3 regions of the Metabacillus sp. YM-086 genome follow, and region 1 is predicted to be linked to each of the others. Evidence: riboswitches for the same ligand, from Rfam matches in the RefSeq annotation. Region 1 holds a riboswitch; each other region holds the start of a gene.
What was found. Region 1 has a riboswitch for thiamine pyrophosphate ahead of ACEWK1_RS09600 (acetylornithine deacetylase). Riboswitches for the same ligand answer to the same signal wherever they lie in the genome.
Positions count from the first base shown of each region.

Region 2: linked by a shared signal. The riboswitch ahead of ACEWK1_RS06100 (thiamine phosphate synthase) and the one ahead of ACEWK1_RS09600 (acetylornithine deacetylase) in region 1 are both predicted to bind thiamine pyrophosphate.
Region 3: linked by a shared signal. The riboswitch ahead of thiC (phosphomethylpyrimidine synthase ThiC) and the one ahead of ACEWK1_RS09600 (acetylornithine deacetylase) in region 1 are both predicted to bind thiamine pyrophosphate.

Region 1 covers NZ_JBLUOI010000016.1:49,294-60,051, forward strand. Annotated here, with positions in the region: gene ACEWK1_RS09580 (VanW family protein) at 1-26, opposite strand, end outside; gene ACEWK1_RS09585 (hypothetical protein) at 34-879, opposite strand; gene ACEWK1_RS09590 (CBO0543 family protein) at 1,043-1,567, shown strand; gene ACEWK1_RS09595 (bile acid:sodium symporter family protein) at 1,950-2,918, shown strand; TPP riboswitch at 3,012-3,112, shown strand; gene ACEWK1_RS09600 (acetylornithine deacetylase) at 3,251-4,543, shown strand; gene tenA (thiaminase II) at 4,581-5,255, shown strand; gene ACEWK1_RS09610 (ABC transporter ATP-binding protein) at 5,248-6,018, shown strand; gene ACEWK1_RS09615 (ABC transporter permease) at 6,015-6,767, shown strand; gene ACEWK1_RS09620 (ABC transporter substrate-binding protein) at 6,764-7,774, shown strand; tRNA gene ACEWK1_RS09625 (tRNA-OTHER) at 7,890-7,975, opposite strand; gene ACEWK1_RS09630 (SurA N-terminal domain-containing protein) at 8,065-8,817, opposite strand; gene proC (pyrroline-5-carboxylate reductase) at 9,203-10,051, shown strand; gene proB (glutamate 5-kinase) at 10,134-10,758, shown strand, end outside.
Region 2 covers NZ_JBLUOI010000009.1:39,986-50,743, reverse strand. Annotated here, with positions in the region: gene ACEWK1_RS06115 (FtsW/RodA/SpoVE family cell cycle protein) at 1-251, opposite strand, end outside; gene mgtE (magnesium transporter) at 611-1,978, shown strand; gene ACEWK1_RS06105 (monovalent cation:proton antiporter family protein) at 2,105-3,952, shown strand; TPP riboswitch at 4,038-4,146, shown strand; gene ACEWK1_RS06100 (thiamine phosphate synthase) at 4,235-4,843, shown strand; gene thiO (glycine oxidase ThiO) at 4,827-5,945, shown strand; gene thiS (sulfur carrier protein ThiS) at 5,950-6,153, shown strand; gene ACEWK1_RS06085 (thiazole synthase) at 6,158-6,925, shown strand; gene ACEWK1_RS06080 (thiazole biosynthesis adenylyltransferase ThiF) at 6,925-7,941, shown strand; gene thiD (bifunctional hydroxymethylpyrimidine kinase/phosphomethylpyrimidine kinase) at 7,957-8,769, shown strand; gene thiE (thiamine phosphate synthase) at 8,899-9,537, shown strand; gene fabI (enoyl-ACP reductase FabI) at 9,641-10,411, shown strand; gene ACEWK1_RS06060 (EAL domain-containing protein) at 10,452-10,758, opposite strand, start outside.
Region 3 covers NZ_JBLUOI010000002.1:13,903-24,660, reverse strand. Annotated here, with positions in the region: gene ACEWK1_RS01045 (DNA ligase D) at 1-520, shown strand, start outside; gene ACEWK1_RS01040 (efflux RND transporter permease subunit) at 574-3,840, opposite strand; gene ACEWK1_RS01035 (MarR family winged helix-turn-helix transcriptional regulator) at 4,090-4,548, opposite strand; gene ACEWK1_RS01030 (DNA polymerase beta superfamily protein) at 4,685-5,440, shown strand; gene ACEWK1_RS01025 (Fur-regulated basic protein FbpA) at 5,495-5,680, opposite strand; gene ACEWK1_RS01020 (hypothetical protein) at 5,854-6,126, shown strand; gene ACEWK1_RS01015 (MerR family transcriptional regulator) at 6,358-6,696, shown strand; gene ACEWK1_RS01010 (aspartyl-phosphate phosphatase Spo0E family protein) at 6,945-7,115, shown strand; gene ACEWK1_RS01005 (MOSC domain-containing protein) at 7,209-7,859, shown strand; TPP riboswitch at 7,950-8,065, shown strand; gene thiC (phosphomethylpyrimidine synthase ThiC) at 8,197-9,954, shown strand; gene ACEWK1_RS00995 (YmaF family protein) at 9,985-10,428, opposite strand; gene ACEWK1_RS00990 (Ger(x)C family spore germination protein) at 10,499-10,758, opposite strand, start outside.

The DNA of each region.
Region 1 (10,758 bases):
ATAAAAATTGCTAAAAGAAATTTCATAGAACGCTCACCTCCCTGTTTCATTTAATTCAATTAAGAATGGATCTCTTAATACTTTCCATGGAGAAAAAAGTGAAGTTCTTATTAAGGTGAAGGTTTGTGTAATCTTAACAGGACCAATTTCATCAAGGTATATTTTTGTTTCAACGGGAAAAGACGATATTAATGAGGAGTCATGATCGTCTTGACTCTTTTTTATTGTCCATTTCATCCCTTCAATATTGTCGAGAACTTTATAAGAGCTATCATTCATATTCATATTTGAAATGCTTATTCCTTTCATTAAATCCTTGTCATGATTTTTCGCTGTAATAAGAAAGATATTTAGTATTTCTTCCGCTGAAAGTGAAGCTGTATAATCATCGAATTTCCCAGCAGCTTTTAAAATCATAACATGATGGGAAAGGTCAAATTTTCGGGTGCGGTGCGTTGTACTGCCTGAGAAATGGATGCAAAAATGTCCCGGAAATCCATTTTGTATTGCTCCCGCTCCGTGGGGCATACCATGCATCGATGCGGGAATTAACTTATCTTCCGTGAGAATATAAACTGCTCTTCTTCGCCAACTCCATTTTCCATCATAAATACTCTTCATTTTTTTCGTGTCATTTGTTGTTAGTGGTTGTACATCTGCATGACCACTTCCGGCTCTTCTTTGAACATTAAAGCTTTGTCCGCTAGCAATATCAATAACAGTAAATGTTGATTTTCTTGGAATAATTTCTTTTACTTCATCCCAACTTAACAACTCTGGTTGAAAACTGATGTAAGGAGGTGGTTGATCATTTGCTGCTAATGTTTGTTTGTTGGAAAGAGATACAAAAAGAAAAATAAGTAACAATGTTTTTTTCATAAAAAGTCACTCCAAATTAACCTTGTTTCATTTATTTTGTGTAAAAAACTCTAGAACATAGCCTTTTATAAATGGAAATATAAGGTATCAATTGCCCTGTATTGATACAGAATAGTTATACGGAAAGTAAAAAAGTGAAAAAAGAAAACATTGGAGAAGTAAAATGAATTTTGTTTATGGATTTCTGTATATATTTGCTGCATGGAAATGGGGAGATTGGCAAAATTGGAGAGAGTATTATCCAACCATTTTATTTTTTATAATTGGTGACTTGTTATATCATTTTTTACTTTATGATTATTTTCCATTATGGAAGTTTAATCCGATTCCAATTGATGAAAAAATGGGAATAACAGGTACCCATATTTCTTTATTTATCATGTTTATCAAATATCCTTGTACAATTCTTTTGTATTTAGGGAATTTTCCTATTGAGCGCTTAAAACGGTTTATCTATATCGGGATTTGGGTTTTGATTTATACAGCAAATGAGCTCTTAACACATTACTTTGGGGGAATAAATCATTATAATGGTTGGAATGAATGGTGGTCGGTTTTGTTTAATTGTGCTATGTTTCCTTTATTGGCATTGCATCATTATCGTCCATTGATAACTTGGATATGTTCGTTTGGTTTTATTTTGTTTTTATGGACGATTTTTGGTGTGCCATCATATGTTTTTCGTTAAAACATTAAAGGGAGATTTTATCATGAAAACAGAAATGCTAGCATATTTTGATGAATTTGGACATAGAAAATTCAACAAGAGGAGGTTTCAGGAGTTGTAAGAGCTGAATTACATGAATTTGAAAAACTGTGGTTCAGGGAATTAGAAAAAATTAGGGTTGAGGGCTTTCTGGAAAATACACATAAAGCGCAAAGAGAGCTAGAGACAAATGTAACAAAACAAGACTTTGTTCCTCATCAGGATTCTTATATAAAGGAAATAATTAAGAAAATAAAGGGAAAATAGTTTACTTAATTAAGTACCTTACTGTCACTCATTCTTCTTAATTCTGTTACAATGTCATATACATAGTTTTTATCTAAATAGATTAGGAGAATGATTCATGCTTCAAACAGTTAATCGGCAACTGGAAAAATGGATGCCTATTATTACGCCAATAAGTGTGATTATAGGGGTTATGCTTGCTGAAAATCTTTTACCTCTTACATTTTTAATTCCGTGGCTATTTGCATTTATGACCTTTTCAGGTAGTCTTAGCTCTACTTTTACGTCTTTACAAGGAGCATTAAAAAAACCAATGCCTTTATTTATGATTTTAATGCTGTTGCATATTATTATGCCGCTTCTAGCTTGGACAGTAGGACACGCATTTTTTGTGGATGATCATTTAACAATGACCGGATTAGTGCTAGCAAGTGTTATTCCAACTGGGATTACCAGTTTTATTTGGGTAACAATCTATAAGGGGAGTATAGGCTTAGCATTATCTATTATCTTGTTTGACACAATCTTGTCGCCGTTTCTTGTTCCGTTTACTTTATCTTTTCTAGTTGGTCAAAAAATTCAAATAAATACGATGGATATTATGTATGGGTTGTTATTTATGGTTGTTATTCCATCTATTTTAGGGATGTTTACAAATTTTTTGACAAAAGGGAAAAGTGTTAAAGCAGGGAAAAATCTTGCGCCGTTTTCAAAAGTTTCTCTTGCTTGCGTTGTTATGATGAATGGAGCTGTTATTTCTCCCTATCTTAAGCAGTTTAGTTTAAAATTGGTTATTATTGCTATTGTTGTTTTTACACTTGCTTCTTTTGGATATTTCTTAGCATGGATGCTGTCAATTCTGTTAAAAAGAGACCGCGAAACAAAAGTAGTCATGATGTTTACGGGTGGAATGCGGAATATTAGTGCGGGGGCTGTAATTGCGGTTCAATATTTTCCTCCGGCTGTAGCTGTTCCTGTAGTTCTGGGAATGTTGTTTCAGCAAGTGCTTGCATCAATCTTTGGTCATATATTTAATCTTTTTGATCAAAAACAACATTTTGAGGCCAATATCTCTGCTTCACAATAAATAATACTCGTATATTTTAAAAAGAAGATGTTGCCAAATATTTCTGAGTGTGTTAAAAATAATGTGAATTACTAATTTCATAATATGATAGATTTTCACCACTAGGGGAGCTTTAAGCTGAGAGAGGCAGTGCGCCTTGACCCTTATTACCTGATCTAGATAATACTAGCGGAGGGAAGAGGTGTTTGAATAAATAGACTTTAACGCAATTTGGTTATTATTAGTAGCAGTTTAACTAATTTTTATACCATTATGCGATTCAAACCACTTCTTTTCTAAAAAAAGAAGTGGTTTTTTTATTTTACTGCATTTTAAAAAAGGAGGGAAAAACATTGTCTAATCCAATAGAACGGTTAATTAATATCGTCGATGAACGCCAGGAGGATTTGGTTTCTTTATTAAAAAGCTTGATTGAATATAAAACACCTGCACCACCAGCTAGAAATACGAATGAAGCACAACAATTTATTGCAGAGTTTTTAGAAGAGAAAGGTTTTACCATTGATATGTGGGATGTGTATCCAAACGATCCTAATGTTGTTGGTGTGTTAAAAGGGAAGGAACCTGATCTATATAACAGCTTGATTATTAACGGTCATATAGATGTGGCCGAAGTTAGTGAGGATGAAAAATGGGATGTTGATCCGTTTGTCCCTGTTGTAAAAGATGGTGTGATTATAGGGCGTGGTGCAGCTGATATGAAAGGTGGATTAGCTGGTGCATTGTTTGCTATTCAGTTAATACACGAACATGGTATTACCCTTCCTGGTGATTTGATTTTACAATCTGTGATTGGTGAAGAGGTTGGGGAAGCTGGGACTCTTGAATGTTGTAAAAAAGGATATAAAGCAGATTTTGCTGTTGTGGTAGATACAAGTGATTTACATATTCAAGGGCAAGGTGGAGTTATTACTGGTTGGATCACTGTAAAGAGTGACAAAACGTATCATGACGCAACGAGAAGGCAAATGATACATGCCGGCGGAAAACTTTTTGCTGCCAGTGCTATCGAAAAAATGACAAATATTATTCATGGATTACAAGACCTTGAAAGGCATTGGGCAATTTCGAAAAGCTATCCTGGATATCCTCCTGGTACAAATACAATCAATCCAGCAGTAATTGAAGGAGGAAGACATGCTGCATTTATTGCTGATGAATGCCGTTTATGGATTACTGTTCATTATTATCCAAATGAAACACATGAGCAAATTATAAAAGAAATTGAAGAGCATATTCTCCATGTTGCTCATGCAGATCCTTGGCTGAGGGAGAATCCCCCAACATTTGAATGGGGAGGAAAATCAATGATCGTTGATCGTGGCGAGATTTTTCCGTCATTAGAGGTAGATCAAAATCATCCTGGGGTGAAAGGTTTAGCCTCAACCCATGAACAGCTTTTATCAACACAAGCTATTGTTGATGTTTCTCCAACCGTAACCGACGGAGGATGGTTAGGAGACGCAGGAATTCCAACCGTCATATATGGACCTGGAAAATTACAACATGCACATGCAGTAAACGAACAACTGTCCATTCAAGAACTTGTCGAGTACACAAAGGTCATTTTAGCTTTCATCTATAAATGGTGTCATTTAAAGAAGAGTGACCAAACTGTTGATTAGTTATTAATTTTAAGTAATAGAAAGTAGGGGAGAATGAATGAAATTTAGTCAAAGGCTATACGAAAAGGTTCTACCGATCTGGGAAAGTAATCATAATCATCCATTCGTTAAGGGAATGGGGAATGGGACTCTTGAAAAAGATAAATTTCGGTTTTACATGATACAGGATTATTTGTATTTGATTGAATATGCAAAAGTTTTTGCCCTAGGTGCGGTGAAAGCTACAGATTTAAACACAATGGGCAAATTTGCAGCATTACTGAATTCTACTTTAAATGAAGAGATGGAGCTACATCGACAATATGCAAAAAAATTCGAGATTACGGTAGAAGAGCTTGAAGAAACCAAACCCTCTCCAACAACTCTAGCCTATACTCACTACATGCTTCATGTTAGTCAAAATGGAACACTTGCCGAATTGGTATCTGCTTTACTTCCATGTATGTGGAGTTATTGGGAAATTGGTAAAGATCTCAAAAAAATAGAAGGTGCAAGCGAACATGAATTATATGGAGAATGGATTTCGATGTATTCATCTGATGAATTTGGTCAACTAGCTACATGGTGTATTGAGTTAATTGATGAACTCTCAGATGGTAAGCCAGAATCAGAATTAGTGAAATTAGAAGAAATCTTTCTAAATACTACTAGATTCGAGTACATGTTTTGGGAAATGGCCTACCACGAAATGATGTGGCCAACAAATGGATAAATCAGTTCTTGAATTTAAAAATATAACCTTTCAATATAGGGAGCACCCTAGTGGAACACCTATCTTGAAAAATATGAATCTACATATTCGTGAAGGAGAATTTATAAGCATAATTGGACCAAGTGGCTCAGGAAAAAGTACATTATTTAAACTAATAACAGGGTTGGAGCAGCCTTCAGAGGGAGAAATTTTCCTGAAGAATCAACTAGCCATAAATCGACTTGGGCAAGTAGGGTATATGCCGCAGCAGGATTTACTTTTGCCATGGCGCACAATTATTGAAAATGCATTACTTCCATTAGAGATAAAAGGAGTAAAAAAACACCTGTCTCTTCAAAAGGTTAGTGAGTTATTAGAAGAGTTTGGGTTGAAAGGTGTAGAGGATTGCTATCCTGGTGAATTATCTGGAGGAATGAGGCAGAGGGTCTCATTTTTAAGAACAATATTAAGCGGATCAAACATTCTCCTTCTGGATGAACCGTTTAGTGCTTTAGATGCTATCACTAGATTATCGTTACAGGAATGGCTACTCTCACAATGGCAAAAAAGAAAAGAAACAATTGTTTTTATAACTCATGATGTTAATGAGGCATTGTTTTTATCTGATCGTATTCTTCTATTTACAGAAACTCCTGTAACGACCTTGAAAGAAGTTATAGTTCCACTAGAACGCCCTAGAATCTTAAAAGATTTAAACCGATCAGAAGTAATCTCCTTAAAAGATGAGTTGCTTGAAGACTTACGAACGAGGATGAAAACATGAGTATTTTTAAAAAATATGGTGCATCCAGTACGTTAACTATTTTACTTCTCGTTGTTTGGGAAATTGGTGCAAGGCTTTTGAATATGGGATTCATTCTGCCAACACCAACTGATGTTGTCTTAAAGATATGGGAATTAAGAGTACCTTTGTTTTTAGAACACTTACCTGCTACATTTCTTATAATCTTGATTGGACTCTCCCTTTCTATTTTATTTGGGGTGGGGCTTGCTGTATGGATGAGCATAAATAAAACAGTAGAAAAAACCTTCTATCCTCTTATTATATCGTCACAAACAATTCCAATTATCGCATTGGCACCGATTTTTGTTTTATGGTTTGGCTATACGATATGGAGTAAGGTTGTCGTTACGGTGCTTATTACTTTTTTTCCGATAACAGTAAATACGTATGATGGCCTACGTGCAACAACTAAGGAATATAAAGATCTTTTGCGAACTATGGGAGCAACAAAAAAAGACATTTTCTTTAAGCTGCAAGTACCGGGAAGCGCATCTTACTTTTTCTCTGGATTGAAAGTGGCTGTAACGTTAAGTGTGATTGGTGCTGCAATTGGAGAATGGATCGGTGCTCAAGCTGGGTTGGGGTATTTTAGTAGACGAATGATGACTCAGTTCGATGGAGCAGGGGTTTTTGCGCCAATTATTATTTTATCTGCAGTCGGAATTTTTTTATTTGTCATTGTAAGCTCATTAGAGAAAAAAACGTTAAAATGGAGGAAAACAGAATGAAGAAGTTATTATTAATGTTCTTATGTTTAGTATTAGGATTACTTACAGCTTGTGGTGCTAACAATAGCGCATCAACAGAAGCAAATGAAGAAGCGAAAGATCTAAAGGATGTTAGTATTATGCTTGATTGGTATCCTAATGCTGTACATAGCTTTTTATATATTGCAAAGGAAAAAGGATACTTTGAAGAAGAAGGATTAAATGTTGATATTCAATTTCCTGCTAATCCAACAGATCCGATCAACTTGGCTGCTGCAGGGAAAATTACGCTTGGCATATCGTATCAACCAGATGTTATTATTGCTCGTGCCAATCAGGATGTAAAAATAAAATCAGTTGGTGCAATTGTTCGTTCACCATTAAACAGAGTTATTTTTATGGAAGATAGTGAAATTCAATCTCCAAAGGATTTAGAAGGAAAAACTGTTGGCTTTCCTGGTATTCCGCTTAATGAATCATTAATTCAGTCTATGGTTAAGGCTGATGGTGGAAACCCTGAAAAAGTTGAAATGATAGATGTTGGCTTTGAATTAGGATCTTCAATTGTTAGTGAAAAAGTAGATGCAGTAATTGGTGCATATATAAATCATGAAGTACCTGTATTAGCTCATGAAGGACACAACACAAGAAATATGAACCCGACCGAATATGGAGTTCCTAATTACTATGAGTTAGTAGCAGTAACAAGCGACAAAACATGGGAAAAAGAACAAGAAAGTATTGCAGCCTTTTGGCGTGCTGCTACAAAGGGATACGAATTTACAGCGGACCACCCTGAAGAGGCTTTAGAAATACTTCTTACTAACCAAGATGAAGCAAACTTTCCTTTAGTAAAAGAAGTGGAAACAGAAAGCCTAGAAATATTATTACCATTGATGAAATCTGAGAATGGATTTGGAAGTCAGGACCAAGATCAATGGGAAAGTACAATAAGTTGGATGAAGGAAGCAGGCTTAATTGAAACAGAACCTGAGGTTGAAGATATATTTGTAAATTTAGTAGAGTAAAGGTAAAAGGCGTATTCCTTAGTTAATTGGGGGTACGTTTTTTATATTATTTAGTCTAAAACACACATCGAAAGCAGATAAGAACGGTACTACAAAATCCCAGTATAATTAAGAAAGGACTTGGTGGGATTTGAACCCACAAGATGTACAACAATTTACGACAAAACTGTTGACTGCTCTAACCACTTGAGCTACAAGTCCAATTATATTATGTTCATAAAAATGCATTTTATAACATCATATGTAAAAAAAATAAAAAAGAGATGTGTGGGTCACATCTCTTTTTTACATTATATTTTTAGTTCAACGTCTGCTGCTTTACGAAGTTCTTCCACTTTTGTAGCTACTTTTTCTTGTGTTTTTTGTTGTTCAAGATTAGCTTTTAAAGTATCTTTTACTTCCTCGTATTTTGGAGTATCTTCAGATTCACCAGCCGTACTTACCATTGAATCATAATATTCTTTTATTTCTTCCTCTTTTACTTCTTCTACCTTCAAATCATTCTTTACAAATTGATCATATTTTACCGTATCAGCAATTTGTTCTTTTAGCTTGTCCAAGGTTAAGTTATTCGTTTTTAACGCTTCCTCAAACTCTTCTTCTGTTTTATAGCTAGCTTTTAAAGTTTCTAACTGTTTGTTAATATCTTCTTCTGAAGCTTCATAGCCTTTTTTGTCGATTTCTTGTAATAGTAATGTTTGTCCAACAAGACTTTCAAGGGTATAGTCTTTAATTTGCTTTGCCATATCATCTGTAGTTAAGTCTTGTCCTAATTGTGAAAATTGCATTTGAGAAATACTTAAGGCGTCATTATATTGATTTCCTTTGATTTCCTCACCATTTACAATAGCAACAACTTTTCCTTCTTCCACTTTTTGAGCTTCAAGCTTTTTTTGCATTTCCTCAGCATCTACATCAGCTGCTTCTTCAGTTGCCTTTTCAGAGGTGCTAGTGTCCTCACTAGCTTTTTCTTCGTCGTTATTACACGCTACAAGAGAGAGTGAAAGCAACCCGATTAAAACTGTTAATAAATATTTTTTCATTTTGTATACCCCTTTCGTCCCTATAGAAGGACATATCTTATGTACATAATTGGAATTGTATAACAACTAAAGAAAAAATAAAAGGTTTACATATAAACCATAGCAGATTTTTAAAGAAAGGTTACACATTTTGGCAGATGGGTGAATATCATAAAAATTTTGAATAATAACTCAAAACAAATCCTTAAATAAACGGATATGAAGCGTTAGAGTCGTCTGAGAAGCTTTTAAAAGAAATTACCTATCAATGGTAACGCTTACACTAACTAATTGGAAGAAATACTCACAACGTTTCTTTAAGACCTTGATTATGAAAATCATCATGTTAGTATTAAATCGTGAGTAAAAATACGAACAAAAATACGAACGATATTGGAGAGATGAGATGCTACACGATAAGACAGTTGCATTTTTAGGCGCAGGTTCGATGGCAGAAGCTATGATATCAGGATTAGTCAGATCTGAATTTCCAACAGAAAATATCATTGCGACAAATCGTTCCAATGAAGAACGGTTATCTGCACTTAACGAAAAGTATGGTATCAAAGGAATCAAACTTAAAGATTTACCGTTTGATCAAATAGATGTCATGATATTGGCAATGAAGCCAAAAGATGTTGATTCAGCATTAAAGGGTATTAAAGATCATATCAAACCAAATCAACTCATATTATCAGTTCTAGCTGGAATTACAACAACATATCTTGAACAAAACCTTCATAATGGCCAGCAAGTAGTTAGAGTGATGCCGAATACGTCAAGTGCGATCGGTGAGTCAGCTACTGCCATATCCCCAGGTCATGAAACATCAGAAAACAATGTTCGACTAACTCAAGATTTATTAGGTTGCATCGGTGAGGTTTATACAATAGAAGAAAAAGATATGGATATCTTTACGGGTCTTGCAGGAAGCGGTCCGGCTTATTTCTATTATTTGATGGAGCATATGGAAAAACAAGGATCACAAGCAGGCTTTGACTTGGAAACAACAAGAGAAATTATTGCTCAAACGATTGTTGGTGCTGCGAAAATGGTTCAAGAGCAAGATTATACGCCTACTGTACTAAGAGAAAAGGTTACTTCACCAAATGGTACAACAGCAGCAGGGTTAAACGCATTGGACGAAAATGGTGGGGGTAAGGCCATTGCGAAGGCAGTTGAGCATGCGGCAAAACGTTCAAAAGAAATTAGTGAACAAATCCAAGAGAGTTTACTGGTTAGCTCATCAAAATAAATAAGATTATAGTTTAAGAAAATGAAAGACTTATAGAGAAACAAGTGATTTAGAGAGATAAATACGACTCAGGAGTGATATCATGACGACCCTAGACAACGAAAAAAAACGGGTTGTAATAAAAGTAGGAAGCAGTTCCTTAACAAGTCGACACGGAGAAATCAGTCGACGTAAACTAGAGAAATTAGCTGATGAAATTGCCTTATTAAAGGACGAAGGACATGAGATTGTCTTTGTTTCTTCAGGTGCTGTTGCAGCAGGCTATCGTAAGCTAGGTTGTATTGACCGTCCAACATCTCTACCTGAAAAACAAGCAGCTGCTTCTATTGGGCAAGGATTATTAATTGAGGCATATTCAGAGATCTTTTTATCACACGGGTATGTGGCATCACAAATCTTAATTACACGAAGTGATTTTTCAGATGAAAAACGCTACAACAATGTACGTAATACACTAAATGTTTTATTAGAACGTGGCATTATTCCAATTGTTAATGAAAATGATACTGTAACAGTTGATCGCTTGAAGTTTGGTGATAATGATACGTTATCAGCAAAAGTTGCTGGCTTAGTAGAAGCTGATCAATTGATGATTTTATCTGACATAGATGGTTTATACGATTCAGATCCTCGAAAAAATGAAGAAGCAAAACTACTTGAGAAAGTTTATGAAATCACCCCTGAAATCGAAGAAGGAGCAGGTGAAT
Region 2 (10,758 bases), on a different contig from region 1:
AAACCAAAGCCGTATAAATACCAGGCTAGCTGCTTAAATCGGTCATAATCAATCAGCATCGTAACAACAACAGCGAATGATCCGATAATATACCATTGAATCTGTTTCATTGAAAAGTTTATGCCCTTTAGTGTTTCTGGAAGGGTGGATTCAGCACTGTTTATCGCGAATGTACTCACGATAGCCAATAAAAACATGATAAAAATTAATGTGTAATCTATTTGTTGTTGTGGGGATTTTTCGTTTGTCATAGTCGATCCCTTTCTAAATCTTTAAACTTGAAATTTTCTATATAGTCATTGTATCATTAACCATCTTAATGGATTGTGAACGATTTGCAAAGGATCCATTTCATAATGGCTGTTTTCTTAGGTTACATTTTAAATGAAAGTTGATTTCCGCTCCAGAATATAACGCGTTTAATGGAAAAAAAGTCTCTAAAAGGAAATGTTTTATTTTTGTAAATAATGTTCATCTTATTGCTTCAATAAATGCATATAGAATATTATAGTTATTATAATGTGAATCGCAATATGTAGAAATACTTAAGTATATGTCGAAAATTTATTTATTTCCTTAATATATATGACAAAGAGAGGAGGAACAGACTTTGTCAGAAGAAAGAGAACAAGTTGAGCTTGAAGAAGGAACGCTGCTCTCAGCACTTACTCAGAAAAATATGGATGATTTTCGTTCCGTGTTTTTAGAGCAGCACCCTTACGACCAGGCCAGCTTTTTTATTAAGCTTGACCCAGAAGATCGCCAGACTGTTTATCATTTTCTTTCCCCAGAAGAAATGGCAGCGGTCTTTGAAAATATTGAAGATGAAGATGGCCTTTATCAAACATACTTATCAGAAATGGATCCAACGTTTGCTGCCCAAATGCTTGCACAGATGTATGCAGATGATGCCGTTGACGTTTTAAATGAGCTTGATAAGGATCAGGTTGCAAGTTATTTAACAATTATGGATGATGAAGCAGCTGAAGAAATACGAGAGTTGCTTCATTACGAAGAATATACAGCCGGAAGTATCATGACAACGGAGTATATCTCCATTCATGCTCATCAAACGGTTCATTCTGCCATGCAAATATTAAAGAAAGAAGCTCCAAACGCTGAAACAATTTATTATGTATTTGTTGTGAATGAAGATGAAAAGCTTGCTGGTGTTATTTCGTTAAGAGATTTAATTATTAGTGAACCTGACACGATGATTTCAGACATTATGAATGAACGTGTTTACTCGGTAAGTGTCGCGGAAGATCAAGAAGAAGTTGCAAGAAAAATGAAAGACTATAACTTCCTTGCGCTCCCAGTCGTTGATTTTCAAGGACATCTGCTAGGAATTATCACTGTTGATGATATCGTCGATGTTATTGAAGAAGAAGCAAGTGATGACTATTCGAAGCTTGCTGCGGTATCTGACGTTGATTCCACTGATAGAGGGCCGTTTTCTGCTGCCAAAAAAAGGTTGCCGTGGTTAATTATATTATTATTTCTTGGAATGTTTACAGCAAGTTTAATTGGTCGATTTGAAGCAACATTAGAGAAGGTTGCTATTTTAGCCGTGTTTATCCCTTTAATTGCCGGTATGGCAGGAAACACAGGAACACAGGCTTTAGCCGTTGCTGTTAGAAGAATTTCACTTGGTGATACTGAAGATCAAAATCTTAGTAAGATGATTGTTCGGGAGGCAGGTACAGGTTTAATAACAGGGGCCATTTGTGGTGTTGTTGTGACTGTTGTTGTTTTTGTATGGCAAGGTGACTTATTTCTAGGTGCACTAGTAGGGATCTCAATATTGGCTACACTAACTGTAGCGACGATTTCTGGTGCCTTTATTCCATTAATTATGCATAAATTGAAGGTGGATCCGGCTGTTGCATCTGGTCCTTTTATTACAACTATAAATGATATTATTAGTATTTTAATTTATTTTGGTATGGCGACTTTGTTTATGCAATATTTAATTTAACTAGATTCCAGCTTAGAGCATATTGTTACAAGTTATGTTCTAGCTTGTATATGATAGAAGATATACATTCTTCGCTAGATTTTTTACCTTTTATAATTACTGAATTTAAGATAAAGGAGGGATACGATGCATGGAGCATCTGTAACTTCATTAGTTATTGTTATTCTCGCAGCATTTCTAACCCCTATTTTGCTACATCGATTAAAGCTAAACTTTATGCCAGTCGTCGTAGCCGAAATTATCGTTGGGTTAATTATTGGAAAAAGTGGTTTTGATGTTGTCCACCAGGATATGTGGCTTGAGACATTATCAATGCTTGGATTTATTTTCTTAATGTTTCTTAGTGGTCTTGAAATAGACTTTACAGCTTTTGCAGGAGGAAAGAAAAAGGAGAAGCTTCCTTCTGGTAAAGATGCACCTAATGCGTTTTTCGTATCACTCATCATATTTGTTGGGATTTTTGCTCTATCCTTATTATTATCCTACATCTTTGTATGGATCGGGTTAATGGATAACGCGTTTTTAATGACCTTAATTATTTCGACTATTTCTCTAGGAGTAGTAGTACCTACATTAAAAGATGCAGGAATTATGAAATCCAATATTGGTCAAATTATTTTACTTGTGGCTGTTATCGCCGACTTAGTCACAATGGTGCTTCTTGCTGTTTTTGCTTCCATTTATGGTGGTGGAGACAACAATACATGGTTGTTATTAGTTCTATTTGGAGCAGGTGTTGGGCTCTATTTCTTAGGAAAAACATTTATGAATCGTTCATTCATCGAAACAATGTCAAAAGGGACGATTCAAATTGGGACACGAGCTGTTTTTACGTTAATTATTTTATTAGTGGCGATTTCCGAAACAATTGGTGCCGAAAATATTTTAGGAGCCTTTTTAGCAGGTGTGCTAGTTTCGCTATTATCTCCTAACAAAGAAATGGTTCAAAAGCTTGATTCTTTCGGATATGGATTTCTTATTCCCATTTTCTTTGTAATGGTTGGAGTTGATTTAGATATTTGGGCTTTGTTTAAAGATCCAAAAATCTTCCTGCTTATTCCATTATTATTTATCGCACTTCTGATTTCTAAGATTTTACCTGTTTATTATTTGAAAAGATGGTACGATGGCAAAACAACACTTGCAGCTGGTTTTCTCTTAACATCTACGCTTTCTCTTGTCATTGCAGCTGCGACGATTGGGGAAAGAATGGAGATTATCACAGCTGAAATGTCAGGTGCGCTTATTTTAGTTGCTGTTATTACGAGTATAGTAACTCCGATTTTCTTTAAAAAGCTTTTTCCAAAAAGCGAAGGAAAACCAACCAAAATCAAGGTTGCCTTTATTGGTGCCAATCAAATGTCACTGCCAGTTACAAGAGAGCTAAACCAAGATCTTTATGAAACAACGGTTTATCATATTCAACAAGATAAAATTGATAAACAAATCTCTGAATCATTGTTTGAGATTAGAGAAATTGATGATTTTCAGGTTGAAACATTAAAAGATCAAAACGCTTTTGATGTAGACTTAATTGTTGTAGCTACTGGTGATGAACAACGAAATGCCGATATTGCCTTATTTGCAAAAAAAGAGCAAGTTGATCGAGTGATTGCTAGTGTGGCATCACCTGATTTAGCAAGTCAATTAAAGGATGAGGGTATTGATATTTTCTCTACACTTCTTTCAACAAAAACGATGCTTCGTGCTTTAATTGAAGCACCAAGTGTTATGAGAATCTTAACAAATCAGGAAACAACTCTATATCAAATTAACTTAAATAATGCAAAATACGATAACATCCTGCTACGAAACTTTCCGTTTACAGGAGACATTATTTTTGTCCGTATTTTCAGAGGCAAAGATTCAATTGTTCCACATGGAGATACAGACCTGAAATTAGGAGATCGTCTAATTGTGACGGGCTCTAGAGAATATGTAAATGAACTTAAACATGAGTTGGAATTGATATAATTTTATCAATTAAAAAACATCAGGGTATCTTACTCTTGAAAGTTTCCAAACATTTGGTATGATAGAAATAAGTAAATACGAGAGAAACAACCGCTAGGGGAGCCTTAAATAGAGGCTGAGATTAAAGTGTGACTTTAAGACCCTTATAACCTGATCTGGATGATACCAGCGTAGGGAAGTGGATACATCATGGTTTTTTGTGTATGTAAACCACTTTCCTATAGGAAAGTGGTTTTTTGCGTCCTATAAAACTTTACTATTTAAGAATCAAGGTGAAAAAAAGTGGAATTTCATGTCATTACAGATGGCAAGCAAACGGTAAATGAATTAACAGTGAAACTTACGATGCTCCATCAAGATGTGGATTATATTCATATCCGGGAAAAACAGAAAACGGCTTCAGACATCATGTTACTTGTGTCAAATTTGCTTCAGCGGGGTGTACCGAAGGAAAAGCTTGTGATCAATGATCGACTTGATGTTGCTTTATTACATAATATCCCTAATGTTCATTTACCAGGACACGGCCTTCCTGTTGAGGTAGTAAGAGCTTTTGATTCGCACGTAAGAATTGGACGGTCTGTCCATTCGCTAGAAGAAGCTCTACGATGTGAAGAAGCGGGGGCTGATTACTTGTTATTTGGTCACATCTTTGAAACAAATTCAAAAGCAGCATTACCTCCAAGAGGTGTAGAACAATTAGCTGAAATTTGTGAGCACATGACAATTCCAGTTATTGCGATAGGAGGCATTACTCCTAGCACAATTAAGTTGCTTAAAAACGTAAGTGTTCATGGTGTTGCTGTTATGTCCTATGTTATAGCGAGCAGTGACCCAATTGCAGCTTTAACCAATTTAAAAGAGGGGGGTTACCATGCAAAAACAATATGATGTTGGAATTGTTGGCGGCGGTATAATTGGGCAGTCAATTGCCTATCAGCTTGCAAAAGAGGGAATCTCCGTTCTTGTATTAGATAGCCATAAAGGTGGTACAGGTGCAACATGTGCAGCTGCTGGAATGCTTGGGGCAAATTCCGAATTGGAAAATAATGATGCTTTTTTTCAGTTTGCGAAGGAAAGTCAAAGACACTATCACATCTTACGTGATGAGCTGTCAGAATTATCACAGATTAATATTCAACTAGTTGATAAAGGCATGTATAAGCTAGCAATGACAGAAAATGAAGCGAGAGTTTTGAAGAAAGCTGTAGAAGATTATGAAACTTTAGAATGGCACACGAAAGAAACAGTTTTACAAGGTGAACCACATGTGTCTGATTCGATCGTAGGAGCGCTTTATATTCCTGAAGATGGCCACGTTTCTCCTACACATGTATGTGCGGCTTTCACGAAATCTGCTAGCTTACTAGGAGCAACATTTAAAGAAAATAGACCCGTTCATTCTGTTAAGAAAACAGCTACAAATGAGTATACGTTATCAACACCACAAGGGGATTATCTTTGTAGCAAAGTAGTTATCGCAAATGGAGTATGGAGTGGACACTTTTTTAAACAATTAGGACTTGAGGTCAATATGAGGCCGGTTAAGGGTGAATGTCTTTCCGTTCAAGGGGATCATTTAGATCTCGAAAAGACTCTTTTCTATGACCATTGTTATATCGTTCCAAAGGGTGATGGAAGGTTTGTTGTAGGAGCCACAATGATTGAGGATGATTGGAGTACAACACCATCACTTGGAGGAATTCAGTCACTGATTGAAAAAGTGACGCCGATGATGCCAAGTATTACATCCGCTAAGCTGCTCGATACTTGGGCTGGGTTAAGGCCACAATCTGATGATGGAAAGCCATATATTGGACAGCATCCTGAGGATGAGAACATCTACTTTGCAACAGGACATTACCGAAATGGAATTCTGCTTGCTCCTAAAACAGGAACAATGGTCAGAGATCTTATTTTAAAAAGAAAGCAAAACGAAGAGTATATTCATGCTTTTTCTTTAACGAGAAAGCTTACTCAAACAACGAGGTGATTTCATGAGCATTAAATTAAATGGTGAACAGGTTGAATTAAATCAAGAAGTTAAAACAATTCAGCATTTACTGGCGTTTTACAAGCTGGAAGATCGTCTTGTTATTGTTGAGCATAACCGCGAGATTGTTTTAAAAGATCAATATGAAAACACAATCATTTCAAATGGTGATGAAATTGAGTTAGTTCATTTTGTAGGAGGAGGATGATTTTATGTTAAAAATTGCAGATAAAACATTTCAATCAAGATTATTATTAGGTACAGGAAAATACCCTTCATTTGACATTCAAAAGGAAGCAGTTGCCCAATCAGAAGCGGAGATCTTAACGTTTGCGGTGCGCCGAATGAATATTTTCGAAGAATCACAACCTAATTTTTTAGAGCAATTAGATGTTTCAAAATATACACTGCTACCAAATACAGCAGGAGCTAAAACAGCTGAAGAAGCAGTAAGAATTGCGAAACTAGCAAAAGCATCAGGCTTATGTGACATGATTAAGGTTGAGGTTATTGGCTGTGATCGTTCATTATTACCAGACCCAGTTGAAACGTTAAAAGCAAGTGAAATGCTTTTAGAAGAGGGCTTTATCGTTTTACCATACACATCAGATGATGTTGTGCTTGCTAGAAGATTAGAAGAGTTAGGTGTTCATGCTATTATGCCGGGAGCATCTCCAATTGGCTCTGGTCAGGGACTTCTAAATCCTCTTAATCTATCATTTATTATTGAGCAATCTAAAGTGCCCGTCATTATTGACGCAGGAATTGGTTCACCAGCAGATGCGGCATTAGCAATGGAGCTTGGTGCAGATGGTGTTCTATTAAATACAGCTGTGTCGGCTGCTAAAGATCCTGTGAAAATGGCTGTTGCGATGAAGTTAGCGATTGAAGCTGGAAGACTAGGGTATGAAGCTGGTAGAATAGCTAAAAAAGACTATGCTATTGCAAGTAGTCCAACAGAAGGAATGATTACGACTTAATGGAACGCTATTCTAGACAAATGCTATTTACTCCAATTGGAGAAAAGGGTCAAGATAACATACGAAAAAAACATGTATTGATTGTTGGAGCAGGTGCTTTAGGTACGGCTAGCGCAGAAATGATTGCACGTGCTGGCATTGGAACATTAACAATTGTTGACCGAGATTATGTTGAATGGAGCAATTTGCAAAGACAGCAGCTTTATATAGAAGATGATGCGATCAATCGCATTCCTAAAGCTGTTGCAGCAAAGCAGCATCTTGAAAAGATAAATTCAGAAGTAGAAGTTTTATCGTATGTAGAAGATGTTACCTCTGCAAATATTGAGGAATTTGCTGAAGGTGTAGATGTGATCATAGATGCGACGGATAATTTTGAAACAAGATTATTGATTAATGATCTTTCAATAAAAAATAATATTCCATGGATTTACGGTGGCTGCGTGGGAAGCTATGGTTTATCGTTCACCATTATTCCTAGTGAAACACCGTGTTTACATTGCTTATTAAAGCATATCCCGTTCGATGGAATGACATGTGACACAGTCGGGGTGATCTCACCAATTGTAAGTATGGTTGCTTCACATCAAACAGCAGAAGCACTTAAAATTCTCGTAGGAGATATGGAAAACATGCGAGGTAAGCTTGTATCATTTGATTTATGGAAAAACCAATATTCTTCAATTAATATGGATCGACTGAAAAATGATGCATGTCCAACTTGTGGTACTGATCCAGTTTTTCCTTACTTAACGGCTGAAATGGAAACAAAGGCTGCTGTTCTATGCGGTAGAGATACTGTGCAAATTAGACCAAGTTCAGGTAAGCAATTTTCTTTTGAACAAATTGCGGAGCGAATAATGCCGATTGCAGATGCTTTTTTAGAAAATCCATTCCTTATGTCATTTACGTTTGGTGAACACAGAATCGTCCTATTTAAGGATGGTCGTGCCCTTATCCACGGAACGAAGGATATTTCTGAAGCGAAGAAGATTTATCACCGCTACATCGGGTAGCAAGGAGGATATAAAATGACAGTATCTCGTGCTTTAACAATTGCGGGATCGGACTCTGGAGGAGGAGCAGGCATCCAAGCAGATTTAAAAACATTTCAAGAGCTTGGAGTGTTTGGCATGACAGCAATCACTGCTGTTACAGCTCAAAATACACTTGGTGTCCAAGGAGTTTATCCTTTATCAATAGAAGCATTAAAAACTCAAATTGATTCTGTTGCAGAAGATTTAGTACCAAATGCGATTAAAACAGGCATGCTTTTTAATGCTGAAATGATTCAGCTTGTTGCGGAGAGAATACGGCATTATAACTGGGAAAATATCATTGTTGATCCTGTTATGGTCGCAAAAGGCGGGCAATCATTATTACAAGAAGAAGCTGTAGAGGCTTTAATTACCGCTTTATTGCCGTTAGCTAAAGTGATTACCCCAAATATACCTGAAGCAGAAGTGTTAACAGGTATGAAAATTGAAACGTTTGAGCAAAAAAAAGATGCTGCTAAAAAGCTTTATGATCTTGGTGCAACGTTTGTCATGATTAAAGGTGGTCACGATCCTAACGGTGAAGTGGTTATTGACCTGTTATATGATGGTCAGGGTTTTGATACATTCGAAGGTATACGAAAAGAAACAAAGCATACACATGGTACCGGCTGTACATTCGCTGCTGCGATCACGGCTGAAATTAGTAAAGGTAAAAGTGTACGTGAAGCTGTTTCAACGGCAAAAGCCTTTATTCAAGCTGCAATTGAAGATCAATTAGGGATTGGTGGAGGACACGGCCCAACCAATCATTGGGCTTTTAAGAAAAACAACATAACAACCGTATAAATGAAGACTATGGACTGACTCACAGATGAGCCATGACAGGTAGCAACTGTTGTGGCTCGAGTCAGTCCTTTTGGGTTTATTCGACAAAATTCGGGTGGTGCCAGGCACCATCAAAAAGGGGCATACAATATGAACGTATCTCAAGCACTAAAAATATATTTTGTAATGGGATCTGTGAATTGTTTTACCTTTGATCCAGAAAAAACATTGTCTGAGGCCATAAAGGGTGGCATTACGATGTTTCAATATAGAGAGAAGGGCAAAGGAGCTTTAGCAGGTGAAGAACAAGTTTATTTAGGAAAAAAATTAAAAATGCTATGTGAAAGGAATAGAATTCCATTTATTGTGAATGATGATATTGACTTAGCATTAGAGCTTAACGCAGATGGAATTCATATTGGACAAGATGATAGTGATCCTTTTTATACAAGAAAAAGAGTAGGAGCTACCAAATGGATTGGAATTTCAACGCATTCCATTCAGGAGGCAAAAAAGGCAGTAGCTGATGGAGCCGATTATATCGGAGTTGGCCCAATGTTCTCAACGAAAACAAAGCAAGATGCACATGATGTAGTAGGGCCATCCCTTATTACGCAAATAAGAGAAGCAGGCTTTATTCATTTGCCGATTGTAGGAATCGGTGGGATAACATTAGAGAATGCCAGTGAGGTTTACCATTCAGGTGCAAATGGAGTGGCTATCATCAGTGCGATCAGCCAGGCGAAGTCACCAAAAGATGCAACACAAGCATTTTGTTCGATACAATAGAAAAAGTCTTAACAATGGAAATTATGAAATAGCACTTATTTAATATCAATGCTATAATTATAACCAGGTACTAATAACTTGTATTAATTTAAGGAGGATGTACATGGATTTATCACTTAAAGGCCGTAATATCGTCGTAATGGGAGTAGCAAATAAACGTAGTATTGCATGGGGAATTGCCCGTTCTTTACATAATGCTGGAGCAAGATTAATTTTTACATATGCAGGTGAACGTCTAGAGAAGTCCGTTCGTGACCTTGCTGACTCATTAGAAGGTGAATCCCTTGTAATACCTTGTGATATTACAAACGATGAAGAAATCAAAACTTGTTTTGCAACAATTAAAGAGCAAGTTGGTGTGATTCACGGTATTGCTCATTGTATCGCATTTGCAAACAAAGAAGAGCTTCAAGGTGAGTATTTAAACACTACTCGCGAAGGATTCTTACTATCGCAAAACATCAGCTCTTATTCATTAACAGCTGTGGCTAAAGAGGCAAGAGGTCTTTTAACAGAAGGCGGAAGCATCGTTACATTAACATACCTAGGTGGAGAAAGAGTACTACCAAACTATAACGTTATGGGTGTAGCAAAAGCTTCACTTGAAGCAAGTGTTAGATATTTAGCAAGCGACCTAGGAAAAGATGGGATTCGTGTTAACTCAATCTCAGCTGGACCAATACGTACACTTTCTGCAAAAGGAATTAGTGACTTCAACTCAATTTTAAAAGACATTGAAGAACGTTCACCACTTCGTCGTACAACAACACCAGAAGAAGTGGGAGATACAGCACTATTCTTATTCAGTGACTTATCAAGAGGAATGACTGGTGAAAACCTACACGTTGATTCCGGATATCATATTTTAGCTTAATTAAAAAGGGCGGCTCAATTGTTGAGTCGCCTTCTTATTATTAATTTTTATAACATTGTATCGAATTTGAAGCATGTTTTTCTTGAAAGTTGTCTTCATGTAATAAGGTTCGTGCAGGTTGACGTTTGAGAATACTTCCGTTTTTAACAAGAATAATTTCATCTCCAACATCAACAATAACAGATTTTCTATTTTTATAAGGATTAGCCAATTCAATGCATTCTTTAGCAAAAGGATTGATTTGTGGAAAAGGATGATCTGGCTTTGCAAGAAAGAATCCTTGACCAAATTGGATGCCAAGATTCATGACTCGTTGTAATTCAGCCTCAGTTTCAATCCCCTCTCCG
Region 3 (10,758 bases), on a different contig from region 1:
TGATCTAGATCCTCCTTCTAAAGAATACTTCCACTTAGCTATTAAAGCTGCATTAGAAATGAAAAAGATTTTTGACCAATTTCAGTTAACTACCTTTCCAAAATTATCAGGTAATAAAGGATTACAAATCCATATACCGATTTCCAAAAATTCTCTTACTTATGAAGAAACAAGAATATTCACAGGTTTTATTGCTGAATTTTTGGTAACAAGTTTTCCTGATGATTTTACGATTGAACGAATGAAGAAAAATCGTGGGAACCGGTTGTATGTGGATTACATTCAACACGCCGAAGGTAAAACAATTATTGCTCCATATTCTCTTCGCGGTAAAAAAGAAGGTGCCTATATCGCTGCACCTCTATATTGGGAGGAAATTACTCCACAACTTTCTGTTGAGCAATTTACAATAGAACATGTATTAAACAGAGTAAAGAACTCAGGTTGTCCGTTTAAAAAATATGGAGAATCTCCACAAGACGATATGCTACGTTCATTAATCGATCAAATATTGAGCTAAGCGCTTCTGATCTTATAAAAAAGGACGAATGGGATTTTCACCCCATTTGTCCTCTATTTTTTATCTTTCACAATATCAATGATTTGTTCGAGCATAATCACCATATCCTCTTTTTCAAATTTAGAAGGGTTTGGTGGCGCCGGAAGTTGCTCTTTATTATCTTGTGAGCTTTCGATTTCTTCCTGTCTATCTTCCTGAATGAGTTTATCTTCAAGTAAATAAGCTGGAATTAACTGACCGTCTGGAGTTACATATTTTTTATTCATTCTTCTAGTTTCCCTATCAAATAAACTATACACAATAGGAATAATAAACAATGTTAGGAAAGTACTTGAGATAAGCCCACCTATTACCGTTATTCCCATTGGCCTATTAATTTCAGTTCCTTCACCTAAGCCAAGAGCTAGTGGAATAAGTCCGAGAATAGTTGTAAGAGCAGTCATTAAAATAGGACGTATTCTTACTTTTACAGATTCCACAAGTGCATCATATGTTTTAAATCCTTCCGCTTTTTTCTGATTAATGTAATCAACAATAACAATTGCATTGTTAACAACAATACCAGCTAAAACGATAAGACCAATAACAACTGTTAAACTAATTGGAGAGTTTGAAGCTACTAACGAAACAGCAACTCCAATCAACATTAAAGGAACGGTAAACATGATAACAAACGGATATTTAAAAGATTCAAATTGTGCAGCCATGACAATGTAGATAAAGACGATCGCAAGAACAAACGCTAATATCATGTCATCCATTGAAGATTCTAAGAGTTCTCGATCACCACCAAATTCAATTTCCGTTTCTTCCGGCAAATCAAGCTTCTCTATTTCTTCATCAACTACAGCAGAAATATCACCTAAATTTGTTGTATTTTCGTACCGTAACGTATATTGTACTGCTAGTTGCTTATCGATTCTCTGAATAGAAACTGGGCCTTCTCCCACTTCAATTGTTGTCACATCACCTAGATTAACAAAACTATTATTCGGTTTTTTAATAAGCAATTGTTTTAATGCATCAATATTCTCACGAACAGAATCTTCATAACGCACATTTACAGTATAAATCTCATTGTTTTCTTGATTCGTCATTTGAATTGCATCTGTTCCTCTTGTTACATCATTAACAACCATACCTATCTGAGCAGGTGTTAATCCATTTTCAAGTGCCTTTTCACGATTTACCTTAATCTGAATTTCTTCTACAGTTTCAGTCAAATCATTACTTAATTCAGCTACTTCTTCAATATCAAGTAACGCCTCATCTATCTTGGCAATTGATTCTTTTAAGCGAGCTTCATTTGTATCTTTAACATGAAAGCTTAGCGTATTAGGTGTTGAACCTGTTGAAGATTGAGTGTTAAAAGAAAGCTCAGCTGTGTTATTTACCTGACTAGCAGCTTGCTCTAACGACTTCTTTACATCATCAATAAAATCAAATGTAGATATTTCCCTATTCTGTAGTTCTTTTAATTTTACATAGATTTCAGCTATATTGGTACTACCAGATCCTCTAAAAGATTCTTCCTGTGTTGAGCCAACTAAGCTTACATATAAATCAACAGCTTCCTCTTCTTCTAGTTCTTTTTCTATTGAATCAACTACTTCGCTTGTTGCCGACAAAGCAGTTCCGTTTTCAAGCTCAACATCAATGGTGAAAAAACCTTCATCAGTATTTGGCAGAAAAACAGCTCCTACCCTTGTGAATCCATATAAACTTCCAGCAAAGACCATTAACGTTAAAACCAAAACTAAGGCACGATTTCGGAGTGCCCACCTAATAGCTCCGTCTAAAGAATGCATAAATGAAGACTCTCTTCGAACCTTTTCCATATTTTCGCGAGGCTTTTTTAATAATTGACTGGCGAGCATTGGAACAATTGTTAATGCAACAAATAATGATGCAAATAAGCTAAATGCAATGGTTAACGCAAATTCTGTAAAAAGATCCCCAATGATTCCTGTAATAAAGACTACGGGTAAAAACACAGCAACCGTTGTTAGCGTTGATGCAATAATGGCAGGTCCCATCTCTTTTGCCCCTTGATAAGCCGCTTCTTTTGGATTCTTTCCCATTGATAGGTGTCGATAGATATTTTCTATTACAACAATTGCATTATCAACAAGCATACCAATACCTAATGCTAGACCACCTAAGGTCATGATATTTAGGGTAAAATTTGAAAAATACATTAACACAAACGTTACGATAACGGAATATGGAATGGCTACCCCTATAATTAAGGGACTTTTTACGCTTTTAAGGAAAATAAATAAAATCAGCATGGCAAGAAGTCCACCAATTAGTAGAGTATTCACCATGTTTCCGATAGCCTGATCAACATAATCTCCTTGGTCAAAAATGATATTTGCCTCAATAGATTCATACTCTTCCTCTGATAGCATTTCATCTAATTTTTCTTGAAACGCATCTGAAACAGCAGCCGTGTTAGCATCTGATTGTTGCAGGACACTTACTAATAAAGACGGTTCTTGATTTGCACGGGTAATTGTGTTTGATTTTTGTGGTGTAATAGCAACAGCTGCCACATCATTTATCGTAATATTATCTCCATTTGCTTGGTCCTTTTTTACAACTAGACCTTTTAATACATCAACAGAATCAATACTACTAATAACCCTAGTTGTTAGCTGTTTGCCTTCTGTGACAACAGGATCTCCAGGTGTTGTTACTGAGTTTGCTCTAATCACATCCACAATTTCAGATTGACTAAGTGCATATTTTTCTAACTTTTCTTGATTAATTACAACACTAACCTCATCTGTCGTTATACCTGAGAGGTTTACACTTGCTACACCTTCTGTTTTGGTTAATTCCTGCTCTAATTGTTGAGCAAGCTCTTGTAGCTGATCAGCATTTTCACTTGATGTTAACGAAAGTTGAATAATTGGAAACTGCGATGGATCGAACTTTAAGAAGCGTGGATCACCAGCATCATCAGGAAGCGGTGCATCCTCCATTTTCGTCCTAATTTCATCCTGAACATCATCAATATGTGTTGTCCAAGAAAATTGCATAATGACTAAACTTGCATTCTCCTGTGAGGTGGAGGTGATTGTGTCCACTCCTTGTACTGTTGAAAGTGCTTCTTCTAATGGCTTTGATACCTTTTCAACCACCTCATTTGGGCCAGCACCTTGATAATTGGTCACGACTACTCCAATGGGAGGATTGATTTCAGGTATCAACTTCAATGGAATATTTATAACAGAAACAGCACCAAGTATTAAAACAAGAATCATTGTCACAATAGTGAACACAGGTCTTCTTATTGAAAAAGAACTTATTTTCATTCTTTACCCCTCTCTATAAAAGTCAGTATTATGTAATATCTAACTCAATATAAATTCTTACATTTGCTATTTCAAGTTTTAACATGTTTTGAGACAAGCATTCTTATCGTAACATTTAATTATTAGGATACGTGACTACTTTTACCAGAGCAAATATGCAGCTTAGTCAATTATAATTAAGCAATAAAAAGGAGTGACCTGTATAAGTCACCCCTCAGAAAACGTTTACAAAACTGATTAACATTTTGTCTATCTAAATAGCAAGTGTTGGCTATGAACTCCAGCCTTTTTTAATAACGCTTTCAATTGTTCCTGTTCTTCATCCGTAAGACCTGAAAATGCACGCGCAATCCGTATAGCATGTATAGGATAGATTTCTTCTAAATAGTTTTGCCCTTTGTCAGTTAGTTTCGCGTAAATAGAACGTTTATCCTTAGGATCCTGTTCTCGATAAATAAACTCGTTTTTTTCAAGCTTATCTATAACATACGTAACATTTCCACTAACAAGTAACAATCTTGAACCAATTTGCTGTAATTTTTGCGGCCCCTTTGTAAACAATAATTCCAAAACAGCAAATTCTGTTGGATTAAACCCGTGCTCTTTACTATCTCGGATAGAATGCTCGGAAATACTTTTAAAAGCTCTTGCAAATACACGAAATAAATCTAATGCATTCTGTAATTCTTCTTCAGTAAATGATCTCATTCCATCGCCCTCTTGTTCAAAATTAACCATAGATAAACTATTCAATTTTAAATACTTTTTTATTTTACTATTAATCATTGAATATTTGAAGGTATTAAAGGAGAAAAAGAAGAAAAGATGTATCTTGAGGTGACTTATGAATAAAAAAATACTAGAAACATTAAAGAAAATAGAAAAAGAGCAAAATATTACAATTTTATATGCCTGCGAATCTGGAAGCAGAGCATGGAATATGAATACATCTTTTAGTGATTTTGATGTTCGATTTATTTATAAACGAGAAATGAACTGGTACTTACAGCTGATAGAAGGAAAGAATACCTTTGAGTATTCTACAAAAGATAACGAGGAATATGTTGGGTGGGATATAAAAAAAGCTCTGCAACTACTTTTGAAATCTAATCCAACATTGCTAGAGTGGATTTATTCTCCGATCATCTATCATAATCACCCTTCTTTTAGAAAAGAAATAAGAAAACTATCCAAACTTTCTTTTTCCCCAGTTTCCGTTCTACATCACTATTTAAGCATGGCTAAAAGAAATCATCATTCTTTATTTGAAACGAATAAATCAAAAACAAAACTATATTTAAATGTAATAAAACCGATTGCATGCTGTATGTGGATTGTTAATCATCATGAGTTTCCGGAAATAGGGAAGGAATGGATCTTCGAGGAATGTTCAAAGGATCGTAGTGTACGGACTGAAATCAACAGATTAATCGATTGTAAAAAAAATGATCAACATGATTTTCATTCGGAAATTCTTGATGACTATATTCATTCCTCCCTAGAGAGTCTTGATCAAGTAAAAAAAGAATTCCAAACACTTAAGACCATATTACACGACCCATTTAATGAATTTTTTGTAACGCTCATACAAGAAAAATAAGCATTTATATGTATAGAGAGCTCTTGATCTATTAAGTGGAGCTCTCATCCCCTATCATCCCGCAGAATTCCCTTTTTTCTTTACATTCGGAACATTATGATAGAAATAATTATATTCATTTTTAAGTTCGGTTAGCGTCATCTTATTCATAACCTGACCATTATAAACACCAATTGCAAGTAGTTTTTGAGAGTAATAATTTCTTTGTTCCTCAAGTGCAGTTTGTAACATTTTGCTCATAGCACTCATCTCCATATTTAATAATTTTACATTTCTTACTTTACCTCAAAAATATTATGTGACGATTAATATAATGTTAAGATTTTCTTTCGAGTTATTAAGATTGTATTAATTTGATTAAATTCTTAAAAATTTGTCGAGAATAGTTTCAACACTTTAAGGAGTTGAAACTTGTGAAAATAAAGGTTATAGCAAAAAAGGCAGATCATTTGAGAACAACAGTTTTCTACCTTAACCAAGATGAACCGAAGGCTCAGCAATTATACATGGCAATCTTAAAAAACGAGAAAATTGATATTCTAACAATTTACAATTCTGAAACAAATCAGTATGAAGAGGTAACTTCAATATTTCCACTCACCTTTTTAAGCCTTCTTTCCCAACAAATCCTTATGCAGCTCAATAATGTGTTTCCTCACGGTTCCTATAAAGAATTCATAGGTTGAATATTTAATTTCTAATGAAACAGACAATACTCAGTATATTCTAACGATTTATAAATCCCTTGCGTTTATCCTATTTTATCCTCATCTAAAAGAAGATTCAGTTTCACTGTAAGTATTCCTAACACCTTTTTTATAACTCTATATTTTTATGTCAGATTTTCTAACAAAACAAAAGCCATTCCTTACATAACAGGATATACTTGTAAAAAGAATGTTTTAAGGGGTGGAGCAATGAATCACCAAGACCGCTCATACAAGGATAAAAAGGTAATCTCAATTGGGACTGTCAGTGAGTTGACTGGATTAACGTTGAGACAAATTAGATATTATGAAGAAAGAAAACTAATTGCTCCATATCGGAATGAACGAGGAACTAGAAAATATTCATTCTCTGATATTGAGACACTAATGGACATTGCAGATAAACGAGAGGACGGTGTACAAACAACTGAAATTTTAAAAGAAATGAGATTAAAAGAAAGACAACGTGAAAGTGAAGCTGATGTTAGAAAAAAAATGCTACAAGGTCAGTTGAATGCACAATTTAGGTTTGGGCGTGGCAGGAATTAATCATTATCGCTGCAGTGAGCACATCATCTATTGCTGCAGCGATAAATTTTAGCGCCCCTGAATAAACAAGCCAGCTGATATTTCCCCTATTCTCCTATTCCACTTTGGTTAACCCCACTTTTTCCGTTATTTTCAAAAAATTATACATAAAATAGCGTATTTCCCTATTTACAATTGGAAGAAATAACCGATAATAGATTTAATAGGACTTTTCACCACCTATATATGTAAATTGCGAGGTGTTCAGTGTGAAATCACTAGATGCAGTAATAGAAGAATACCGAAAAAGAATGTTTTCAATCGCCAAAGAAGATGGAATTAGTGCACAACGAACATTGGTTGCCAGTCAAAACTTAGATGAAATATTAAATATTGAAATGAATAAAAATAATCCTTTACCTGTTAATAAGAAAAAATAAATTTAGCTTTCTGTAAAATACACCATTTCATAAGGTTTTGGTGTATTTTTTTCTATTATTGACACAATGATAAATACATGAGGAAGTGATACTATGGATCAGAAAATTATTTGGCTTAGTAAAGGTAAACCATCTACACTTGAACATAAAGGAAAAGAATTTCGTTCAGGGATATGTAAAAGTCAAGTTGAAACACTAGAGGTTAAATCAAGCCATATTGTAGACGATGATGTAGCTAACCACGAGTACCACGGAGGGGCTGAACGTGTCATTTGTGTTTATCCCTTCGAACATTATGAAATTTGGGAGAACCTTTACAAACAACCATTACCAAAGGCCGCTTTTGGAGAAAACCTAACCGTTTCAGGAATGAAAGAAACAGATGTATGTATAGGTGATATTTATCAAATTGGTGAAGCTGTAGTTCAAGTTTCACAAGGACGATTTCCTTGTTCAACGATTAACAAGTATACAAATATCAACACATTATTAAATAAGATCGTTGAACATGGTTACACGGGCTATTTCTTTCGTGTTTTAGAGGAAGGACAAATCTCGTCAAATTCAAGCATTAAACGGTTAAAAAAACATCCTAAAGAGATTTCAGTTGCAGCCATTCATAATACATTTTTCCATCATAAAGATGATCTACCTCAAGTTGAAAAGATCTTATCTCTTAGTGAACTGTCTGAAGAATGGCATGTCCGTATGAAGAAGCTCCGTCGACAATTGATGAAAAAATAAAGGTACTTCAACTCCTCTTATTATTCAAAAAATTCTGTTGACTACATGGATAATTATGTTATGATTATAACTGATTTTAATTAAATTACCAATTTCTACTAGGGGAGTCCATTAGCTTGGACTGAGAGAGGAACGCGTTTGAAGTTCTTTGACCCTTCGAACCTGATCTGGATGATACCAGCGTAGGGAAGTAGCGACATTTGTAAAGGGATAAGCGCGCATCTTTTTACATTTTACCTACACCTATTGAACGGGTTCTGAACTTCAGAACCCGTTTTTATTTTTGCCTTCCGCTGATGTTTCAATCGATCACTTTCATTTTCAAGGAGGAGAAAGTATGAAGATTACAATTAAACAGCCATTTCCCGGAAGTAAAAAAGTTTATGTTCAAGGCAGTAATTCTGACATTCAAGTTCCTGTAAGAGAAATTACTCAGAGTGTAACGAAGAATACATATGGCGAAGAAGTGAATCCACCTGTTCGAGTTTATGATACGAGTGGACCATACACTGATATAAGTGCTGAAATTGATATTCGAAAGGGATTACCAAGAGCGAGAGAAAAATGGATCCTTGATCGTAATGATGTTAAGCGATACGAAGGACGAGAAATTAAGCCCGAAGATAATGGATATAAAGCTTCTAGTAAACATTCAAACTTAGAGATTTTTCCCTCTAATCAAATTCATCCATTGGTGGCAAAAGACGGTAAACGCGTAACACAGCTTTATTATGCTAGAAATGGGATTATAACACCCGAAATGGAGTATATTGCTATTCGAGAGCAGATGGACCCCGAATATGTACGTGAAGAAGTTGCATCAGGCCGGGCTATTATTCCAGCTAATATTAATCATCCCGAAACAGAACCAATGATTATAGGGAAAAACTTTCACGTTAAGATTAATGCTAATATCGGAAATTCTGCTGTTTCCTCTTCTATCGAAGAAGAAGTTGAAAAAATGACATGGGCAACTAGATGGGGAGCAGACACGATCATGGACCTTTCAACAGGGAAAAATATTCATACAACCCGTGAATGGATTATCCGAAATTCTCCTGTTCCTGTTGGTACTGTCCCTATTTATCAAGCACTGGAAAAAGTGAATGGAATTGCTGAAGATTTAACATGGGAAGTTTATCGTGACACGCTTATTGAACAGGCAGAACAGGGGGTAGATTATTTTACTATACATGCTGGAGTTCTTCTTAGATATATCCCGTTAACAGCTAAGCGGACCACTGGAATTGTATCTAGAGGTGGCTCCATTTTAGCGCAATGGTGTTTAGCTCATCACAAAGAAAATTTCTTATATACTCACTTCCATGATATCTGTGAAATTCTATCAAAATATGATATTTCCATTTCTTTAGGTGATGGATTAAGACCAGGCTCTATCGCCGATGCAAATGATGAAGCTCAATTTGCTGAGCTGGAGACTCTTGGTGAATTAACAGAGATCGCATGGAATTACGATGTTCAAGTGATGATTGAAGGCCCTGGTCATGTTCCAATGCATCTTATAAAAGAGAATGTTGAAAAGCAGCAGGAGATTTGTAAAGAAGCTCCATTTTACACGTTAGGTCCTTTAACTACTGATATTGCTCCAGGCTATGATCACATAACTTCTGCTATAGGTGCTGCGATGATTGGTTGGTTCGGAACAGCCATGCTTTGCTATGTAACACCAAAGGAGCATTTAGGTTTACCAAATAAAGAAGATGTTCGAGAAGGTGTAATTGCCTACAAAATTGCAGCACATGCTGCAGATTTAGCAAAAGGTCATCCTGGTGCTCAAAACAGAGATGATGCTCTTTCAAAGGCACGCTTCGAATTTAGGTGGCATGATCAGTTTAATCTTTCCTTAGATCCGGAAAGAGCAAGAGAATACCATGATGAAACTTTACCTGCTGAAGGGGCAAAAACAGCTCACTTTTGTTCAATGTGCGGACCAAAATTTTGCTCTATGAGAATATCACATGACATTAGAGAATTGGGTAATGACTCAAGTAAACCTATGCATGAGTTGTTAACTGAAGGAATGAAAGAAAAGTCAAAAGAATTTATTGACGGTGGTTCAAAGATTTATAGATAAGCAAATAAAGAGGTGGGCAATCCCGCCTCTTTATTCTCTTATGCCATTATAGTCAATTAATTTAGTTGCCATGTCCGTATATGACATTCTCGCTAGCGGATCTTCTCCTACAATCCCATATGTTCTTCCTTCGAATCGGTGATCGTGTTTTGGACGTTCTCCCTCTCCATACAGCACACCACCATATTCTATATCGATCGGCTCGTCATAATTATAATAAGTTCGATCTTCAAATAAGTGATAATGACCTCCACCCGGTAATGGTATAGCAGGGCCTGTTTCACCATAAAATCGATGATAATGTTTATTTTTAAAAGACGTAATTCCTCTATATAAATGGCGGTGGCGATCAAAACTATTTCCATTTACTCCTCTTGTAAATCCGTCTATTATGTGAAAATGTTCCCGATATATTGTTGTGAAAGCTGAAAATCGATGAGCATGGTGTGGCTTATCCGCTCCAATTAATATCATAAAATCCCTCCGTCAAGCTACTTACTTTTTCATATGAAAGTTAACAGCTGATGGAAAGTTGTCTTTATCTTTATTCAGGATGACCTTCCTGATCATGTATAATGCCTACATTCTTCATATCCACTGATACCTTTACTTTAAATTGAACATTAGGATATATTTCATCCCATTTCTCTACTTTATTAGATTCCTTTCCTGTTTTGGTTGCACGGTACCTTAGTCCAAAACCAAGTGGATCCACTTCTTCCTTTTGAAGCTTTTTTAGCAGGCTGTTAATTTGTTCTTCAACCTCAATTTTAACTGCTTTTTCATACTCATTAGCCTTAGCTT